DNA from 2 places in the Desulfosporosinus sp. BICA1-9 genome. Region 1 is predicted to be linked to the other one. Evidence: riboswitches for the same ligand, from Rfam matches in the RefSeq annotation. Region 1 holds a riboswitch; the other holds the start of a gene.
What was found. Region 1 has a riboswitch for glycine ahead of glyA (serine hydroxymethyltransferase). Riboswitches for the same ligand answer to the same signal wherever they lie in the genome.
Positions count from the first base shown of each region.

Region 2: it holds a riboswitch for glycine, as region 1 does, so the genes downstream of both, gcvT (glycine cleavage system aminomethyltransferase GcvT) here and glyA (serine hydroxymethyltransferase) in region 1, are expected to answer to the same signal.

Region 1 is NZ_JUEE01000044.1:43,116-54,025, forward strand. It holds gene JL57_RS05650 (DUF5058 family protein) at 425-1,120, shown strand; gene JL57_RS05655 (hypothetical protein) at 1,146-1,844, shown strand; gene JL57_RS05660 (amidohydrolase) at 1,860-3,221, shown strand; gene JL57_RS05665 (methyl-accepting chemotaxis protein) at 3,397-4,203, shown strand; gene JL57_RS05670 (PucR family transcriptional regulator) at 4,287-5,909, shown strand; glycine riboswitch at 6,300-6,395, shown strand; gene glyA (serine hydroxymethyltransferase) at 6,536-7,768, shown strand; gene sdaAB (L-serine ammonia-lyase, iron-sulfur-dependent subunit beta) at 7,804-8,463, shown strand; gene sdaAA (L-serine ammonia-lyase, iron-sulfur-dependent, subunit alpha) at 8,483-9,376, shown strand; gene gcvT (glycine cleavage system aminomethyltransferase GcvT) at 9,409-10,503, shown strand; gene gcvH (glycine cleavage system protein GcvH) at 10,571-10,910, shown strand, end outside.
Region 2 is NZ_JUEE01000244.1:42,721-53,630, forward strand. It holds gene ileS (isoleucine--tRNA ligase) at 1-2,415, shown strand, start outside; glycine riboswitch at 2,495-2,602, shown strand; gene gcvT (glycine cleavage system aminomethyltransferase GcvT) at 2,889-3,986, shown strand; gene gcvH (glycine cleavage system protein GcvH) at 4,081-4,467, shown strand; gene gcvPA (aminomethyl-transferring glycine dehydrogenase subunit GcvPA) at 4,469-5,809, shown strand; gene gcvPB (aminomethyl-transferring glycine dehydrogenase subunit GcvPB) at 5,806-7,266, shown strand; gene JL57_RS30125 (radical SAM protein) at 7,336-8,226, shown strand; gene JL57_RS30130 (radical SAM protein) at 8,223-9,203, shown strand; gene JL57_RS30135 (biotin/lipoate A/B protein ligase family protein) at 9,206-10,018, shown strand; gene JL57_RS30140 (2-phosphosulfolactate phosphatase) at 10,154-10,879, shown strand.

The sequences.
Region 1 (10,910 bases):
CGAACTCATTAAGGGGTCTTCTGGATGGTGTCTTTTTTCTTTCATACTAAGTGATACGGATACTGTTATTCTTCAACCCGATAGTGGTTCATTATCTTTTCAAAGAATCTTGTCGAGTTTTCCTAGACCATTATACTTTCTTGTGAGGGTTAAGCAACCAAAGTTTTTAAAATAAATATGCAATCAAATCTAAAGACATGATAGCTAAAAATGCTACCATGTCTTTTTTACATTTCAGACTAATTCTTTAAATATGCAGGTGCAATATGTGTGACAATTGAAGTTGCGCTACTTTGTAGTGGCAACACTGATGAAAATACTTTCATTATTAACATTAAATTATGAAAGTTTTGACATTGAACAAAATGAGTGAAAATAATACAGTTATATCAAGAACCTTAATAAAAATATGAGGAGGAAGGACATGGATTATTTACAAATTGCCAACAGTGTTCCTATGTGGATAGCAGCAGGGCTAGCGATTTTACTGGTATTATTTCAAGCGTTTATTTTTGCTAAAAAATCCTATGCAACGGGTAAGGAAATCGGGTTGACGGAAGAACAAATGAAAAGCGCAATGAAGAGTAGTTTGATCACGTCTATAGGTCCATCCGTCATTATTCTAACAGGGCTGTTATCACTTTTGGTCACGGTAGGTGGGCCAATGGCCTGGATGAGGTTATCCTTCATAGGCTCGGTAATGTTTGAGTTAATGGCCGCGGGCTTTGGTACGGCAGCAGTAGGTGTCAAGATGGGTATTGACCCCATGACAAATATAGCCTTTGCAAATGCTGTATGGACAATGATTTTAGGCTCCATAGGCTGGATTATTTTCGCAACCCTTACAGCAGGCAAAATGGATAAAGTACAGGCCAAAGTTTCTAAGGGAGATAAAGGACTTCTAAAAGTAATTTCAGTAGCAGCTATGCTAGGCGCCTTTGGTTCGTTAGTATCGGGGCATTTAGTAGCATTGAATAATAATACTATAGCGGCAGTGGCAGGGGGAGCCATCATGCTGGTATTATCCCCTTTAGCTGATAAAAATAATATTAAATGGCTGAAGGAATGGGTTTTGGCAATTGCTTTGTTTGGTGGAATGTTAGTAGCAGTCGTATTTTAAATCAACAAAAACAAAGGAGGTTACTATGATGGATAAAAACAATGATATATTCGAGAGTGACTATTTACCTTATATAAATAAATGGGGTAAGATCACGAATTGGCTAGGGGTACTGGCATCTTTTGGACCAGCTCTGGTTCTGCTCGTCGTCTTTGATATTGTTCCGCCGTTTAGCGCAATCATTACTGCCTTTATAGCCATAGCAAGCGCAGTAGGTATCTTTTGGATTATAGAACCAATGTCCTATTTTCCAATCATTGGTGTAGCAGGAACCTATATGGCATTTATCACAGGAAATATTTCAAATCTTAGAGTGCCTGCTGCAGCAGTATCTCAAAAAGTAGCAGGAGTAGATCCCGGAAGTAAGGAAGGTGCCATTGTAGCAACTCTTGGCATGGCGGTATCGGTTATTGTTAATATTGTAATTTTAGCAGTTGGAGTATTTGCAGGAACTGTCATTTTATCGAAGTTATCCCCAGAGGTAGTGGCTGCCTTTAATTACTTATTACCGTCGTTATTTGGAGCCATATTCATCCAATTTGCACTCATGAAGTTAAATCTAGCCCCAATTGCCCTTGGCATAGGCTTAGCATTAACGTTTGCTTTAAAGGCAGGAGTATTTAGTTTCTTGCCAGGCAGACCAAGCTATATCGTTACGTTAGGAGCAGTATTTGGCACCATAGCTATCGCTACAGCGTTGCAGAAAAGTAAATCCGGTAAATAAGGGAGACTAAAGCTAATGGAAAAAAATGATGTATTGAACTATCTGAATATCATAAAGGATGAAGTCCAGGATTTAAGTCTTAAGGTATGGAGCAACCCAGAAATTTCAGAAAAAGAAAAAGAGTCAGCAGATTTATTTAGAAATGTACTAAAAGTCCATGGTTTTGAAATAAAAGAAATAACAGGAATGGAGCATGCATTCATAGCAGAGTATGGCAGCGGTTCACCTGTCATAGCAGTGCTAGGGGAATATGATGCACTACCAGGGTTATCTCAATCTGTAGATACAAAATTTAATTCAGTGGATAACAATGGTCCGGGACATGGCTGCGGGCACAATCTCCTGGGAGGAGCGGCACTGGGTGCAGTACTGGCAATAAAGAAATATATAGAAGAAACGAAGATGAGTGGTACAATCAGGTTTTACGGGTGTCCCGAAGAAGAAACCCTAGCAGGTAAGGTGAAGATGATAAAAAAGGGTGCCTTCGATGGCTGTGACCTTGCTTTAAGCTGGCATCCAATGAATGCCAACACTGCTTTAGAGAATGCGTTTTTAGCCAATAACTCAATTAAGTTTAAGTTCCATGGTATATCCTCTCATGCAGGACAATCGCCTGAGGTGGGGAGAAGTGCTCTTGATGCAGTTGAGCTTATGAATGTTGGAGCTAACTATCTAAGAGAGCATGTCATTGACAAGGCTCGCATCCACTACACTATAACAAATGCAGGTGGAGCGCCAAACATTATTCCAAAGGAAGCAGAATCATGGTACTACGTAAGAGCACCTTTTAGAAAGGACGTAGAAGAAATAACTGAGAGACTATTCAAGGTGGCAAAGGGTGCAGCAATGATGACTGAAACAACAGTTGATTACGAGATAATCAGTGGTTGTTATGAGATGCTACCGAATAGAGTACTATTTGACCTAACTCATAAAAACATGGTAGAAATAGGTGTCCCGAAATATACTGAGGATGAGCTAGTATTTGCAAAAGCTCTCCAAGAAACCCTAGACCCAAAAACAGTGGAAGGCGAAATAAAGAAATTTATGTCATCAGGTAGCAAAGGAAAAACATATATCCACCAAGGAGTACTCGAAAAGGAAAATGCAAATTCAGTTGTAGTTGCAGGCTCTTCAGATAGTGGAGACGTATCTTGGATAATGCCAATGAACTTATTCCTCACAGCTTGCTGGCCACTAGGAGTGGCAGCTCACTCATGGCAAGCAACCTCATCATCAGGCGCTTCCATAGGAATGAAAGGTATGGTCTATGCAGCAGAGATTTTATCAGGTATGATGTACGACCTATTAAACGACCCAAGCTTAGTAGCAGTTGCCAAAGCAGAATTCAACAATAGACCAGAAAATAGAAAATAGAAAATAGAAAATAAGAAGCTTACAAAAATGATACAAAAGCATTAGGTCCGAAAGGGCCTAGTGTCTTTGTGTTTCGTGAATAGGTTTGCGTAAATATGGAATAATACAATTGTTTTCTTCGCTAGTGTAGTTCCATATAAGTGTCATACATTATAGAATGATTGGAGGAACGTCGATGAAACTTGAATCGATGTTAGATGTTGCTACCGAAATGCAGCTTCTTTACGATGATGAAGTCGCTGTAAGTGTTCTTGACACCGAAAAAGTTCTCGCATGGTATCCAACCCCAAGCTTAAACCTTCGAGTAAGTGTGGGTGACCTGTTGCCCAAAGGGGGTGTGGCAGAAGAATCCATTTTAAAAGGCAAACGAGTCATAAAGCGTGTTCCAAAAGAAGTATTGGGTACTCCATATATTGGAATTGCACTTCCAATCCGTGAAAATAGCCAAATTGTAGGCTCAATTGTAGTCACCATCTCAACTGCAAAGTACGATGCTTTAACCATTACAGGACAAGAAATTCTTGCAGCAGTCGAGGAACTCTCAGCTTCAGCCGAAAGCATGTCCTCCGGTTCCGAGGAGCTTGCTGCCACAGTTAGAAGCATGAATGAAGAAACTGTTAAAGTCTTTGCGGAAGTTGAGCACACAAATACAGTGACTGATAAAATACGGAAGATTTCTATTCAAAGTAACATTCTTGGCCTAAATGCTTCAATCGAGGCTGCTCGAGCCGGCGAACAGGGAAGAGGTTTTGCGGTTGTTGCTAACGAGGTTCGAAAACTGGCTGAGTCGACTAAGGATTCTACGCAGGAAATCGAACATGACCTACGAGAAGTAAAAGATTCAGTATATAAGCTTGTTGAGGCGGTTGAACAACTTGAAGTTGTAACCGATGCTCAGGCCATTGCCTCGCAAGAATTGACTCAGGCCCTGGGGCAAATTGCACGAATGGCAGAACAACTGGTTAACATGGGGAAAAGTTAGCTTCTTTTCCTTCTCCGCTTCTGAGACACATTTATCACAGTTAATGATTAATTAAATATCCATAGTAGAGAGTAGGTGAGAACATGGGTATATCTCTTAGAGAAATTTTAAAATCACAGTTCTTCAAAGACTTTAAGGTAATTGCAGGTCATGGAGGCTTAGATAAACAGATACAGGGCTTAGCGATACTAGACGCTCCGGATGGATTTAACTGGACAAAGGGTAGAGAACTGGTCATATCTTCGGGTTATATATTTCAACAAAATCCAGGATTGTTTGAGGACTACATAAAGACAGACAAATTTAAGGAAACGTCAGGACTAGGAATAAAGCTAAGATTCCTAAAAAACATCCCAGACCATATAATAGCAGCCTTTGATGATTATGATATACCCCTCATCATTATTCCGCCAGATCCTTCATGGATGGGTATGATGAATCAGCTAAATGTACTTGTAATGAACAAAAACATAAGGCAATTTAACATTGGCAATATAAATCCGAGGAGCTTTTCCGATTTATCCTATCAAGTCAGAAAGATAAAGAAAATACTGTCTCAGATAGAAAAAGAAATGAAGTTTCCGGCCATGCTCTATGATTTATCAAGTGAAAAGGCATATTATAGCTCTCCTGCATTTTTAAGGCTAGCCGGTGACCTAAAAATAGAAGATTTTTGGAGTCCTTCATTCCATTTCACCGAAGAAATACTATGTGACAACCTTAAAATGATTAGATATAAGTTCCATGATGATAAGTACGACAAACCTTATAGTTGGATTACTGTACCTATTGCGGTTGGAGACAAGAGCAAGGCTTACTTTGTAGTGGTTGAAGCTACAGGGCTTATAGACTATTATGATCAATTCGCTTTACGCATTGGATTTTTATTACTTCAATCCTTATATGAGCAAATACTAGTTGCTCAGAGCATTGGGGACGTAGGTTTTGAAAAATTTGTGACAGAAGTTATATCAGGGAGCTTGTCAAATAATGAAATTTTAGCTAAAAGTGCCATTGACTTTGGTATAGATATAAACGTGAACTATCATTTACTTTTAATGAAGCAAATAAACAAAGAGGTTATTCTATCAAGCTACAAGGACGTGATTAAGGATACTGTCAATAAAAGTATTAGTCAGGTGAGAGCTAGAATGGCTATAATCGATGAAAGCAGCTGTGTTTTTCTATTTCCAATCAATGATAGAATTTCAGCTGGAAAAAGCTTGGAGTTAATCAGGAAAGCTTCTAAGGAAATACAGAAAAGTTTAGAAAATATAATAAAGAATATAAGGCTAGTGTTTGGTATCTCGGATATTAGCGATACAATATTTGAAATAAAGAGAAACTATTCTAGATGTGTACAGACTATAAGAATTGGTAGACTTTTATATCCACATGAGGATTACCTCACTTACTCGGGGCTAGGAGTTTTTGCTTGGATAGACATCAAGGAAGATGAGCTAGAAATAATGCTAAAGGACATAAATAATTTAATTAAAAAGGATGACCATAGGGAGTTAGTAGGAACATTGAAAACCTATCTGGATTGCAAAATGAACTATAGTCTTACAGCAAAGCAACTTTTCATACACATTAATACTGTTCGAAAGAGAATAGACGATATAAATAATTTGATTAACTTCAACCTAGAGAACCCTATGAATAGATTGAAGCTGGAAATTTTACTTAAGCTGTTGAGTTTTTAAATAATCAAAAAATTAAGCACAAATAAATTAGTTTTAAGCAGGATCCTCAAGTACAGGCCGACTTCAGTCTAAGTACGGTAACTATTAGAAGAATAGAAAAATATTCACTGATTTCATAAAATAATGAAAGTTTTTACGTTGAATGTCATAAGTAAACACAATAAAATTATGTCATAGAGAAAGACTTAGTTCAGATGGAAGTCTTAACTCCATCATAGCTGATCAGTTAGAGTTTTCTCAAGTAGGGAAATAGAACTAATATAATACGACCGGATGAAGACGATAGGAGAGTTCCCCACGTTGTTTAACTTGAGCTGGGGACGCCGAAGGCATAAGGGACTTCTTTAGACTGAAGAAGTGCTGAAGATCTCAGGCAAATGTACTTTCGGCGGACGGGATTCTGGAGAGTGCCTGCCAAAGGCGGGCCACCAAAGGAGCAACTTGACTTTCAAGTAAACTCTCAGGTAAAAGGACAGAAGTATGGCAGCTAACTATGCTGTTGTATGCTTCTGTCTTTTTATTATAGTCAATTTTCAAGGAGGAATGCCATGACAAAATTAATCGAACCTGATCCTGAATGTAAATCCTATTCCCTTTGACCTGCATAGCACAAGGAGGAAAAGAAATTGACTAAATTAATTAACCACGATCCCGAGGTAGCCAGGGCTATTGAACTTGAACTTAATCGACAAAATGAAAAGATTGAACTCATTGCCTCGGAAAATTTCGTTTCTCCGATGGTAATGGAGGCTCAAGGAAGCGTTTTAACGAACAAATACGCCGAGGGTTATCCGGGTAAACGTTATTATGGTGGGTGTGAATATGTAGACATTGTGGAAAGCATCGCCATTGAGCGGGCAAAAGCATTATTTGATGCCGAACATGTAAATGTTCAACCTCACTCGGGTGCTCAGGCCAATACTGCGGTATATTTTGCTGTTCTTAAACCCGGAGACAAGGTAATGGGACTTAATCTTTCCCATGGTGGACATCTGACCCACGGCAGTCCGGTAAATATTTCCGGTACTTATTTTCAATTTGATTCGTATGGAGTCGAAGTGGAAACCCAAACTTTGGATTATGATAAAATTGCCCAACGGGCCAAAGAATATCAACCGAAAATGATTGTAGCTGGAATGAGCGCTTACCCCAGGGCTTTGGATTTCAAAAGGTTTAAAGAAATTGCCGACGAAGTTGACGCATTGTTGATGGTTGATATGGCTCACATTGCGGGATTAGTGGCTACTGGTTTGCATGTCAATCCAGTTCCATATGCAGATTTTGTTACCAGCACTACTCATAAAACCTTAAGAGGACCCCGAGGTGGAATAATCATGTGCAAGGAGGAATATGCCAAAGCTATTGATAAATCCGTTTTCCCGGGAATCCAGGGAGGGCCGCTGATGCATGTGATAGCAGCTAAAGCAGTAGCATTGGGAGAAGCGTTAAAACCTGAATTTACGGAATACCAAAAACAGGTCATTAATAATGCCGCTTTCTTGGCTAATTCCCTACGGGAACGTGGTTTCCATCTGGTTTCTGGTGGAACAGATACCCATTTAATGCTGGTGGATCTGCGCAATAGACAGCTAACTGGTCAGGAAGGTGAGCATAGATTAGACGAGATTGGAATCACTGTAAACAAGAATACTATTCCCTTCGATCCGCAGAGTCCTTTTGTTACCAGTGGTTTGCGCATCGGTACTCCTGCAGCAACTACTAGAGGGTTTAAGGAACCGGAAATGCACGCTATTGCTGAGATTGTTGACGTAGCTTTATCCGAGGATTTTGTAACTAACAAAGAAATATTAAAACATACGGTTAAAGATATTTGTGCTAAATATCCCTTATACCGTTAATGGATTATCATAGTCTTGGTCTGGAGGGGTATCTGATGAACGTATTTGACATCCTGGGTCCAGTGATGATAGGGCCATCCAGTTCCCATACCGCGGGTGCTGTCAGGATTGGAAAAATTGCCAGAATCGTATTAGGAGAGCAGATCGTAAAAGCGGATGTATACCTGCACGGTTCCTTCGCCGAAACATACTTGGGCCACGGTACGGACCGCGCTATCGTCGGGGGCTTGTTGGGCTTCTCTACCGATGATGAACGAATCAGGGAAGCTGTAGCTATTGCGGCCAAAGTAGGCATCCAGGTAACTTTTCATAAATCGAATTTAGGGGAGGTTCACCCCAATACTGCTAAGATTATTTCCAGCGGTGTTTCGGGAAAACCAATTTCTGTGGTAGCTTCTTCTGTCGGCGGCGGCAATATCAAGGTAATTAACGTATTGGGTTTCTCAGTTAATTTTAGTGGACAATTTCACACCCTGATTATTCCTCATCTTGATCGGCCGGGTACTGTCGGAGCGGTTGTTGGAGTTTTGGCCGGAAAGGGTATTAACATAGCCCAAATGTACGTTACCCGAGAACGACTTGGTTTACAAGCTATGATGGTTATTGAAACGGATGAGGAGTGCGACCGGGAAACGATGGAGACTTTAAATACAATATCAACCCTATTATCTGTGACCTTAGTTAAACCTCTTTAATTGGAAAGCGAGGGCAAAAATGATCTCCTATACGAGTATTCAAGAGTTAATCGAAAAGTCTACCTTAGAAGGTAAACGTTTGTCTGCGATAATTTTGGAGGATCAAGCTGAGGTTTTAGGTCAGTCCCAAACGGAATTGTACCGAAAGATGCAGGAACGGTTAGGGGTAATGAGGGAGTCCTTAGGAAAAGGACTGAGTCAAATTAACAAGTCGTTTAGCGGCATGGTAGGCGGGGATTCCCAACTACTTCAGGAGGCAATGGCAAAAAGTAAACTCTTAGGTGGGCAAGTATTAGATGGGGCAATACTGAAGGCAATAGCTATAGCCGAGGTCAATGCTGCCATGGGTCGTATTGTAGCGGCTCCGACGGCTGGTTCTTGCGGCATATTACCAGGAGTTTTGTTAACGGTCGCCGAAAAACTAAATTCTTCTGAAGAAGACCTCGTTAATGCGCTTTTTACAGCGTCTGGAGTGGGCATAGTTATAGCCAAAAATGCAGGGATTTCCGGTGCTGCCGGGGGGTGCCAAGCGGAATGCGGCAGCGCTTCAGGAATGGCTGCTGCTGCAGTGGTGGAAATGGCCGGGGGCACACCTGAACAATGCGGTCACGCCTGTGCCATCGCTCTGAAGAACATTTTAGGGCTTGTCTGTGATCCGGTTGCTGGTTTGGTAGAAGTCCCTTGTGTGAAAAGAAATGCAGCAGGTGCTGCTAATGCACTCGTAGCTATTGACTTGGCGCTTGCCGGTATTAAAAGTGTAATCCCAGTTGATGAAGTAATACTAGCCATGTACCAAATTGGGCAATCGATGCCCGTTACCCTAAAGGAGACAGCCCTAGGGGGATTAGCAGTTACACCCACCGGTTGTCGATTGGCAAAGGAACTTGAGGATCGACGAAACGACACCGCTTGATAAAGATTACAGAATTTTTAGGAGGTGCAATCTTGACAACACTAAGAACACCCTTGTATGAAGCCCATGTCCAAGCAAATGCTAAGATTATTGACTTTGGCGGCTGGGAAATGCCTGTGCAGTATGCCGGGGTCATCGAAGAACACAATACAGTGAGGTCAAAGGTCGGCCTTTTCGATGTTTCCCATATGGGTGAAATTGATGTTACAGGGAAAGATGCGCTTGCTTTCGTTCAAAACCTCATTACAAATGACGTAACCCAAATTCAGGATGGACAGATTCTTTATTCTCCTATGTGCTATCCGAATGGTGGAATCGTCGATGATCTTTTAGTCTATCGTTATAGAGCAGAGCATTTCTATATTGTAGTTAACGCTTCAAATACGGATAAAGACTATGCTTGGATGCTGGAACAAATACAAGGCTATTCAGTCCAGGTGGAGAATGTATCAGACCAAGTCGCGCAACTGGCGTTACAAGGCCCCTTTGCTGAACAAATTCTGCAAAAGTTAACACCCATCGATCTAAAGGAGATTAAATACTATTGGTTTATGCATGGGGAAGTGAACGGAGTACCCTGCCTTGTTTCTCGTACAGGTTATACTGGTGAAGACGGTTTCGAGATCTATATCGCACCAGATAAAGCATCCGATCTTTGGCGCAAGATTCTTGAAGTCGGCGCTCCCGAAGGCGTTCAACCCATTGGACTCGGGGCTCGTGATACCCTTCGTTTTGAAGCACGGTTACCGCTTTACGGTAACGAGTTAGGACCTGAAATCTCCCCCTTAGAAGTAGGAATTGGTATTTTCGTAAAGCTTAACAAAGAGAATTTCATTGGTAAAGAAGCGCTGGTCCAACAAAAGGAAAAAGGCATTCCCCGTAAGCTTGTAGGCCTTGAAATGATCGAACGTGGGATTGCTCGTTCCCATTATCTGCTACAGAAAGATGGAGATGAAGTGGGTTTCATAACCTCAGGTTCTTTCTCGCCAACCTTAAACAAAAATATTGCCCTTGGCTTGATTCGTGCAGACCTAGCTGAGATAGGGGCAACTCTGGATGTTATCATTCGGAACAAACCCGTAATAGCTCAAATTATCCCTTCGCTATTCTATAAGAGAGCCAAGTAACTCCAATTGAATTAGAATCTAAATATTATGAAATTTAAACAATAAATACAATTAGGGGGAATTATTCATGAATCCAACCGATATCAAATATAGCAAAACCCACGAGTGGGCAAAGGCTGAAGGAAATATTATTACATCCGGAATTACTGATCATGCTCAAACAAGTTTAGGAGATGTTGTCTTTGTCGAACTGCCAGAAATCAGGGCAACAGTAAGCGCTGGTGAAGCGTATGGTACAATTGAGTCTGTTAAAGCGGTCTCTGATGTTGTTGCAGCAGTCAGCGGAAAAGTCATTGAAATCAATGAGGCTGTAATCGATGCTCCGGATACGTTGAATAATGATCCCTATGGTGAGGGCTGGTTAATCAAAATTGAAGCAGAAGATCTTTCCGAATTGGAATCCATGA
Region 2 (10,910 bases), on a different contig from region 1:
TTAGAATTTCGTAAGAACTGTAAGGACTATGCCGAAAAATATGTAGGGATTCAGCGCGAACAGTTTAAGCGACTGGGAGTACGAGGAGATTGGGAAAATCCTTACCTCACCTTACAAAAGGAGTATGAGGCTGCTCAAATCGGAGTCTTTGGAGACATGACCCATAAAGGGTACATTTACAAAGGTTTAAAGCCAGTTTACTGGTGTCCTTCCTGTGAAACAGCTCTGGCTGAAGCGGAAATCGAGTATGCCGATAAGCCGGCTACTGCTATTTATGTCAAATTTGCTGTACGAGATGGGTTAGGTGTCCTTAATCAGGAAAATTCGTATGTCGTAATTTGGACCACGACCCCTTGGACACTTCCAGCAAATCTGGCGATCAGCGTTCATCCAGAGTTAACCTATGCGGTTGTCTCCGCACAGCAAGAACATTGGATCGTTGCTGAGGGTATGCTGGACTCCTTGCGTTCTCTGTGGAAGATGGAACTTCCAGTCGAGCAGACCCTCTCTGGCAAAGAACTTGAGGGTGTTATTTGCAGAAACCCCTTGATCGATCGTGACTCTGTGTTGATTTGCGGGGAACATGTGACCTTAGAAGCTGGAACAGGATGTGTTCATACTGCGCCAGGTCATGGAGAAGATGACTTTCTGGTGGGTAAGAAATATGGATTACCCGTCTTATGTCCAGTTGACCATCAAGGGAAATTCACTTCGGAAGCCGGGGTCTATGCTGGTCAAAAAACTGGCAAAGCCAATCCAGTCATTGTGGAAGATCTCAAGACTACGGATAACCTCGTCATTGAGGAGACGATCGAACATAGTTACCCTCACTGTTGGCGTTGCAAGAGCCCGATTATTTTCCGAGCGACGGAACAATGGTTTGCATCTATCGATGGATTTAGGCAAGCAACGTTAGATGAGATCGAGAAGGTGCGCTGGATTCCTGCTTGGGGTAAGGATCGAATCTTTAACATGATTGCCGATCGTGGAGATTGGTGTATTTCTCGGCAAAGGACTTGGGGAGTTCCAATTCCCATCTTCTATTGTGAGGATTGTGGAAAGGTGGTCGTCAATAACCAAACGATCTCCTTTCTGCAGAAGATATTCCGTCAAGAAGGGTCAGACGCTTGGTTTGCACATTCTGCTACGGAACTGTTACCGGATGGGTTTACCTGTGATTGTGGTGGAACTAAATTTCGCAAAGAGACCGATATTATGGACGTCTGGTTTGATTCCGGCACGAGTCATGCTGGGGTCTTAAAACAACGGGATCACCTAGCTTGGCCAGCGGATCTTTATTTAGAAGGTTCGGATCAGCATCGGGGCTGGTTCAATTCCTCATTATCTACGGCAGTGGCGGCTTTCGGTCAGGCACCTTACCGCAACGTACTGACACATGGCTTTGTTGTCGATGAGCAAGGGCGTAAGATGTCTAAATCACTGGGCAACGGTGTAGACCCGCTTAAGGTCGTCCAAGAATTAGGTGCTGATATTTTACGGTTATGGGTTAGTTCAGTCGATTATAAGAATGATGTCGCGGCTTCTCCTAGGATTATGAAGCAAATGTCCGAAGCCTATAGGAAGATTCGTAACACCCTTCGTTTCTTATTGAGCAATCTCAATGACTTTGATCCTGCGAAGGATAAAGTTTCCTATCAGGAACTTCAGGAACTTGACCGTTGGGCTCTGCTTAAGCTCTCTAAAGTGGTTGAACGCGTACTTCAGGGTTATGAAACCTATGAATTTCACTGGGTCTACCATACCATTCATAATTTCTGCACGGTTGAATTAAGTGCCATTTACTTGGACATTGTTAAAGATAGACTCTATGTCGAAGGAAAAACATCCCTTCTTCGCCGTTCCGCACAGACAGTACTATTTGAAGTGCTGGATTCTCTGGTTCGTCTCTTAGCGCCGGTTTTGTCGTTTATAACGGAAGAAATCTGGCCATATATTCCTGGAGAAAAGACCTTGGAAAATATCCAAATGGCAGAAATGCCGAAAGTGAATGCTGAGTGGATGAACGTTACTATGGTGGATACTTGGGATCAAATCTTAGCCTTGCGGACCGACGTCTCTAAAGCCTTGGAAATGGCGCGTCAAGAAAAACTGATCAATCACCCATTAACCGCTCAGGTGGACCTTTATCCGACGGAGGAACAGTATGGTTTCCTACAGCAAGTTCCTAATCTTGCGGAAATTTTCATTGTTTCGGGTTTAACGGTGCATAAACCCCAGGAAAATAGACCGGAAAACGTACAACTAGCAGAAGTTCACGAGGGTTTAGGGATTTTGGTGCAACCGGCTAACGGGGAAAAATGTGAGCGTTGCTGGATGTTCCATGAGGAAGTCGGAAAGGATTCTGATCATCCGACCATTTGCCCGCGTTGTAGTACGGTGGTCAAAAGTCTTTAAATTCCTTTCAGTAATAAAATCCCAGTAGACATAATGGGCGAAATAGCATATTATATTGAATAATAAGTTTAATAACCGAATGAGACTAGCGGGAGAGATCTGATAAATCCAGGCGCCGAAGGAGAAATCCCTTAAAAATCGCTTTTTTAAGGAGCAAACTCTCAGGCAAAAGTACTGCTAGTTGACGGGACTCTGGAGAGTTTCTCATAAAGAGAACACCAAAGGGGAAGCTGGAAACGGCGAATCTCTCAGGTTTAAAGGACAGAGGAAGTGCGATACGCACTTCCTCTGTCCTTTTTTATGGAGTTTTTGGTATCATTTTCATGGGTGATATCAGTTACTAAGTGACACAATATGAGAGATAGCAAATGCTAATGAGCTTTCAGAGCGATGATTCCGACGGTCTGTCGGTACCAGAAAGCGTCACAGTTTTTAAAAAATCTAACTGATCAAAGAAGGAGGAGGTGTTCTACATGGTTGAAGTAAAACGTACCCCACTTTATGAGGAACATACGGCAGGGAAGGCCAAACTGATCGACTTTGGCGGATGGGAAATGCCTGTCCAGTATGCAGGTGTGATAGAAGAACACCATGCAGTGCGGACAAAGGCGGGTCTCTTTGATGTCTCACATATGGGAGAGATTGATGTTCGAGGCAAAGAGGCACTGGCATTTGTTCAAATGTTGATTACTAATGACGCCAGTAAGCTTGAAGATGGGAAAATTCTTTATTCCCCAATGTGTTACCAAAACGGCGGCATTGTAGACGATTTGCTCGTTTATCGCTATAATCTGGAGCGCTTTTTTCTAGTCGTCAATGCTTCAAATGCGGATAAGGATTTTGCCTGGATTAGGGAACAAGCCGAAAAATTTGAGGTTGTCGTTGAGAACGTTTCTGAACAATATGCGCAACTCGCCTTGCAAGGACCTTTAGCAGAAACGATTTTGCAACGTATTACCAAGGCTGATTTAGCGCAGATTAGATATTATACCTTCCTTCATGAAGAAGTTGATGGGGCACCCTGTCTTATTTCTCGCACAGGCTATACTGGAGAAGATGGATTTGAAATCTATGTTGCACCAGAATATAGTCGTCAATTATGGCGGAAAATCTTAGAAACTGGCGCTGCTGAAGGGGTACAACCGATTGGATTGGGAGCCCGTGACACACTGCGCTTCGAAGCTCGACTCCCGTTATATGGCAATGAATTAGGAGCTGAGATAACCCCGCTAGAAGCAGGTCTTGGTATTTTCGTCAAACTAGATAAAGCAACGTTTATTGGCCGCGAGGTGCTCCTTGCTCAAAAGGAAAATGGAGTTCCGCGCAAGCTTGTTGGCCTAGAAATGATTGAGCGAGGAATTGCCCGTTCGCATTATCCACTTCAAAAGAATGGTCAAGAAATTGGCTTTGTCACCTCAGGTTCATTTTCTCCAACTCTTAATAAAAATATAGCTTTGGGTCTGGTTCGTACAGATCTGGCCGTTCTAGGTGAAACTTTAGACGTTATGATTCGAGGAAAGGCTGTGCAGGCAAAGATTATTCCTTCCTTGTTTTATAAACGTGGCAAATAATCGATGCACGAAAGCTCCTGAAGTGAGCATAGGGACGAACGGATGTTTATTTAACCTTAGGGTAAGATAACCAAAATTTGAGGAGGATGATCGTATGAATCCAGTTGAATTAAAGTATAACAAAGACCATGAATATGCCAGAGTGGAAGGGAATGTTGTGACCTTTGGAATCACGGACCATGCACAGGAAAGTCTGGGAGATGTCGTGTTTGTTGAGCTTCCAGATGAAGGCTCGACGGTCACTGTAGGAAAGTCCTATGGTACGGTAGAATCGGTCAAAGCAGTTTCCGATATTACTGCCTCAGTAAGCGGGAAAGTCGTTGGAGTCAACACCTTGGTTATGGATACCCCTGAACTGTTAAATAGTGATCCGTATGGTGAGGGTTGGTTGATTAAAGTCGAAGCCGATGATTTATCTGCTCTAGACAGCATGATGTCTGCTGAGGAATACGAGACGTTTTTAGCACAGGAGGAACATTAGAATGAACTTTGTACCGAATACGGACAGTCAAAAGGCGCGCCTCTTAGCCCGTATTGGGGTTAAGTCAGTCGAGGAACTCTTTGAGGATATTCCTAAAGAAGTTCGCTTACAACGCCCTCTGGCTATTCGTGGAGGGATGTCAGAGCAAGATTTAGTCAAACACGTTAAAGGATTGGCTAATCAAAATAAAACTGTGGAAGAGTTCAGTTCTTACTTGGGAGCTGGGGCTTACGAGCATTATATCCCGAGTTTTATTGACCAGTTATTATTGCGTTCTGAATTTTATACAGCCTATACTCCCTATCAGCCCGAGATTAGTCAAGGGACTCTGCAGGCAATTTATGAATATCAGACCTTAGTGTGTGAACTAACGGGAATGGATGTGGCCAACGCCTCTATGTATGATGGGGCGACCGCTTTAGCGGAAGCCGCTATCATGTCCTGTGATGCGACACGAAGGGACAAAGTACTTGTGCTTCAAACCGTGCATCCTGAGTATCGAGAGGTACTCAAAACTTATCTACGCCCACGGGGCGTGGAACTGGTAGAAATCCCTTTTAAGAATGGTGAGACTGACCGAGCAGCTCTGGAGGCTGCCCTTCAAGAAGATATAGCCGGTGTGCTGGTTCAAAATCCAAATTTCTTTGGCGGCATTGAAAAAGCGGAGGAGATCGTACAGCTTGCCCATGCCAAAGGGGCTTTAGTGGCTATGTCAGTCAATCCAGTTTCCTTAGGTCTGCTTAAATCTCCGGGCGAATGTGGGGCGGATATTGTGGTTGGGGAAGGGCAGCCTTTTGGGAACCCTCTCAATTACGGAGGTCCATATCTAGGTTTTTTGGCTTGCCGGGATAAATTTGTACGGCGGATGCCAGGACGAATTGTTGGTATAACAACCGATAAAAACGGCAAAAGAGGATTTGTTCTAACTCTGCAGGCTCGCGAACAGCATATTCGTCGTGAAAAGGCGACTTCTAATATTTGTTCTAATGAGGCCCTTTGCGCCTTAGCTTTTACCATGCATTTAAGTGCCCTCGGTAAGACCGGACTTAAGGAATTAGCCAATTTGAATTTGCAGAATGCCCATTATGCAGCGCAAGAGATTGCTAAAATTCCAGGAATGAAGCTGGCTTTTTCAGGTCCGTTCTTCCATGAATTTGTGATTGAGACGACGGTTGAACCTGCGCGAGTCAATGCTATGCTTTTGAAAGATCAGATTATTGGCGGACTGGAGCTGGCTCGATTCTATCCGGAATTAGATCGTCACCTGCTATTCTGTGTAACTGAAACTAAGAGTAAAGCAGATATTGACCGGCTCGTGGCCAGATTGGGGGAAATCCAATGAAAGAGTTAGAACCATTAATTTTTGACCTCAGTGCTCATGGGCGAAGTGCGGTCAGTTTACCTTCATGTGATGTACCTGAAGTTCCAGTCGAAACCCTGATACCTAACTCTTTATTACGGCAACAGCAGCCGGAACTCCCAGAACTCTCCGAAATAGACGTGGTCCGCCACTTTACTCACCTTTCGACGTTCAATCATGGTGTGGACACCGGGTTTTATCCTTTAGGATCATGCACTATGAAATATAACCCGAAAGTGAACGAAATGTTGGCTCGTCTGCCCGGCTTTACGGCCCTTCACCCTTATCAGCCAGAAGCCATGACGCAAGGGGCTTTACAGCTGATGGCGGAACTTCAAGAAGACCTCGGTGAATTGACAGGAATGGATGAGTTTACTCTCCAGCCTGCTGCTGGGGCCCATGGGGAAATGACCGGGATATTAATCATCAAAGCTTATCATGACCAGCGTGGAGATCAGAAACGCAAAAAAGTGATTGTCCCAGATTCTGCTCATGGAACGAATCCAGCGACAGCAGCCATGGCTGGATATGAGATTATCCAGATCCCTTCCAGCGAACGTGGTGGAGTTGACCTGGAGGCTTTAAAGAAAGTCCTTAATGATGAAGTTGCTGCTCTAATGTTGACAAATCCTAATACATTGGGACTCTTTGATGAAAATATTTTGAAAATTACGCAATTGGTTCATGACGCAGGTGGTTTATTATATTATGATGGAGCTAATACCAACGCGATTATGGGTATTACCCGTCCTGGAGATATGGGTTTTGATGTGATCCATCTCAATCTGCACAAAACCTTCTCTACCCCTCACGGTGGTGGAGGACCAGGTTCTGGTCCAGTAGGGGTTAAGAAGTTTTTGGCGCCGTTTCTGCCCAAGCCAGTGGTGGTTCGCAGAGAGGATGGAACATTTACCCTGGAAAGTAATAGGCCTCTTTCCATCGGACGGGTTCGCTCATTTTACTCGAATTTCTCGATATTGGTTAGGGCGTATGCTTATATACGTAGCCTTGGTGGCAAAGGGTTGCATACAGCCTCAGAAAATGCAGTTTTGAATGCCAACTATCTCATGAGCATTCTAAAAGAGCATTATTACCTGCCTTTTGATAGAGTTTGTCAACATGAATTTATTATTACCCCGAAAAACCTTAAAGCGACTGGGGTGCATACGTTAGATATTGCCAAGCGCTTATTAGATTATGGCTATCATCCTCCGACCATCTATTTCCCGATCATTGTTGAGGAGGCTATGATGATTGAGCCTACGGAGACAGAGAGCATTGAAACACTGGACGAATTTGCCAGCGTACTGATCAAGATCGCAGAGGAAGCCTCTAGCACTCCAGATCTTGTTAAGAATGCACCTTATACGACGTTAGTAACGCGCTTAGATGAAGTAGGTGCGGTGCGGAAGCCAAACTTGCGTTGGCAGAAAAAGTAAAACCTCATAACTAAAAGCCGCTCTAATTTTAGGGCGGCTTTTTCTAAAAGTAGCGAGAAGGAGAAAGAGATGGAAACTATAGAATTAGAGACTCAGGCCTTGGTTCAACGCGCTTGGGAAGTGCGGAAGAAGCATTTTGCCGATGAAATATGGTTTGACTTTCCTTCTCAAACGGAGAGCATCACACTTACCGGTCAGTCCTGTGCTTTGAATTGTGCACACTGTGGGGGGCACTACCTTAAAGGAATGCGGAACGTTGGAGATGTTCAGATCCAGGATGAATCATGCACTTCGAACTACCCTTTTCGAAGTGCCCTTGTTAGTGGAGGGTGTACTGACGAAGGGAAGGTACCCTTTGCTAAACATCTTGAGTTTCTTCATAAGTTGAAACAGGACGTGCGTTTGAATTTTCATGTTGGATTACTGGAAAAAAAGGAAATCGCTTTGCTAAAAGATTTAGCTGACGTTGTCTCGTTTGATTTTGTTGCCGACCGCGCAACGATTCAGGAGGTTTACGGGCTCCAGCAGGGTCCGGAAGATTACCGCCGTGTTTACCTTGAACTTCGAGAAGTCGTCCGTGTAATTCCCCATTTAACGCTTGGCCTGAGAGGGGGAGAGTGGGGGGGAGAGGAAAGGGCTTTAGATACCCTCCAAGAACTAGGTCTCAGTGGATTAGTTTTTAATGTTTTTATTCCAACGCCTGGAACTCGCTATGCCTCACGTCAGCCCCTGTCTGTGGAGGAGGTTATTCGTTTCTTAGCCAAGGCGAGATTGCGTTTTCCAGACTTGCCCTTAGCCTTAGGTTGTATGCGTCCCAAAGGTGGATATCGCCAAAAATTAGATGAAGCAGCAGTTTCTTTAGGGTTAAACCGACTAGTTATGCCGACACCGGCTGCACGTCGTATCGCCAATGAATTGGGGTTACGAGTAATCCGAGGAGAGGAGTGTTGTGCACTATGACAATCCGTTGTTCTATAGGTACGGCAAATGTGTTAGGTCTAAAGAAGGTTAAAGCGGATGCTTTGCCCACAACCGCTTACCTGATGGTTGGTGAACGTTGTCGATTTGACTGCGCTTTTTGTGCTCAGGCCCGTAATAGCAGCGCTCGTGCTGATCTCCTTTCACGAGTTAGTTGGCCAAAATTTGCAGGGCAAGAGGTTGTTAAAGGGTTGGCTTTTCCCGAGGCCCAAACGGTCTTACAGAGGGTTTGTTTTCAAGTGGTTCAAGACAAGGTCGCTTTGGAGGAAACCAAGCAATGGGTGAAAGTGGTAAGAAATCATTCGGACCTACCTATATGTGTGTCGGCTGGACCGCGAACCCTTGAAGAAGTGCAAGAACTATTGGACCTCGGCGTTGATCATATTAGCATTGCCTTAGACGCTGCGACAGCAGAAATATATGCTCAAACTAAAGATGGATCGTGGGTTGAACGCTTTACATTACTCAGTGAAGCAGCAGAAAGGTTCCCCGGGCATCTAGCGACACACTTGATTGTAGGTCTTGGAGAAAATGAAGAAGAGATGGTTCGCTGTCTTCAAACCCTGTACGATCGAGGAATTACTGTTGCGCTCTTTGCTTTCACGCCAGTCAAAGGGACACGATTGGAGGGGATTAAACCACCAGAAATGGCGCATTATCGTCGGATACAGGTTGCCCACGATCTAATTCGGCAGGGTTTGGCCCGGGTAGATCAATTTCATTTTGGAGAAGGTAAGGTCCTTGATTTTAACCTCAGTATTGATGAACTCCAAAAAACGAGGGGTGGAGAGCCCTTTCAAACCTCTGGTTGCAAGGGTTGTAACCGTCCATATTATAATGAAAAGCCTGGCGAAGAACTTTATAATTATCCTCGGGCTTTGATCCGGGATGAAGTTGAAATAGCTTGGGGATATTTGAGAACGAATGTGGATCAGAATGTGGGGAGGAGAAAGGAGTAATTATGGCAACTTGGCGATATTTTCCTTATGCAGTGTACTCTGGTGCTGAGAATATGGCTATTGATGAGGCGCTCTTACTCTCCATGGCCCATTCGGAAGATCCTCAACCTGTGCTCCGCTTTTACGGGTGGAATCCAGCGACACTTTCTTTGGGGTATGCCCAAAGTTACCATAAAGAGGTGAATGAAGAGGCCTGCCAGGTTGAAGGAATCGATATAGTTCGTCGTCCAACAGGTGGCAGAGCAGTCTTGCACGAATATGAACTAACTTATAGCGTTATTGCCCCAGAGGATAACCCTAATGTTGCGGGGACAGTGGTTCAATCCTACCTGAGAATTAGTCAGGCCTTGCTAAAAGGATTTCGAACCTTAGGGGTTGAGGCAGAAATGGTTGCCAGTGAGGTAAAACAACGGGAACGCTCTGCTGTGTGTTTCGAGTCTCCTTCTTGGTATGAATTAGTGGTCGATGGTCGCAAACTTGTCGGCAGTGCTCAGGTGCGGAAAGAGGGGGTGCTTTTGCAGCATGGGTCAATCCTTCTCCATTTTGATGCAGAGCGCCTCTTTCGATTGCTCAAGTTTCCTAGTGAGGGGGTGGGTCAGAGATTACTGACAGGGTTTAAAGCTAAAGCGTGTGCTTTGGATGAAGTATGGACTCAACCCATTGGGCGTGAAGAGTTAGAATATGAAATTTGTTCCGGATTTCGTGATATTATGGGGATCGAACTTTTGAGGAGTCAATTAACAGATCAAGAAAAGATCTTAATGGAAGAAATGCTCCCTAAATATAGTTCAGAGGCTTGGACAAAAAAGCGCTAAAAAGTAGTTCGCGATTTTTCGAACAACTTGCAGGATTTACGACAAAAAAGTTGAATATAGAAAATTGGATGATAGTGACATTAGCAAGTCCAGAATTGTGCTGTAATTCACAATTTTTTGAATGGGGGTGATCGCATGCAGATTGAAGTCTTACCGAGTGCCGGTTCTCCACGGATACCCTATTTGGAGGACAAATTAGTAATCGTGATTGATGTTTTAAGGGCAACAAGCACTATTGTAACTGCTTTAGCTAATGGATGCCAAGCAATTGTACCAGTGCTTACTTCGGAAGAGGCTTTGGAAAAACGCTTAACACTCCCCGGATCATTATTGGGAGGGGAACGTGATTCGCTGATTATTGAAGGGTTTGATCTAGGTAATTCACCCTTTGACTATGTTCCGGAAAAAGTGGGGGGCAGAAGAGTCATAATGACAACCACGAACGGTACTCGTGCAATACGAGATTCAATCGCTGCGCCCATGATCTGGATGGCTTCTTTTGTAAATATGCAGAGTATAGTTTTGGCGATTTTACGGGAATTTGAAAGAAATGATAAACTTCAAGGGATTGTTGTGATTTGTGCAGGTACGGAAGAACGGTTTGATCTTCCGGACATACTTTGTGCGGGAATGTTCATTGATGCCTTGGGATCAAATGTAATTCTCAATGATTTGGGTGAAGCGGCGCGTATGTTATATCAATGTTCAGAGGATCATCTTACTGACAAGATCCGTAGCTCGGTGCACGGAAAAAAGCTCATTTCCTTAGGTTTTGAACGAGATTTAGTTTATTGTTCTACACCTAATATTTTGCCGATTGTGCCAGTGTTTCAAGATGGTGAAATAGTGTGGTTAACGTAGTTTCTATATCCCGTAAGTAATTTGCGGGATT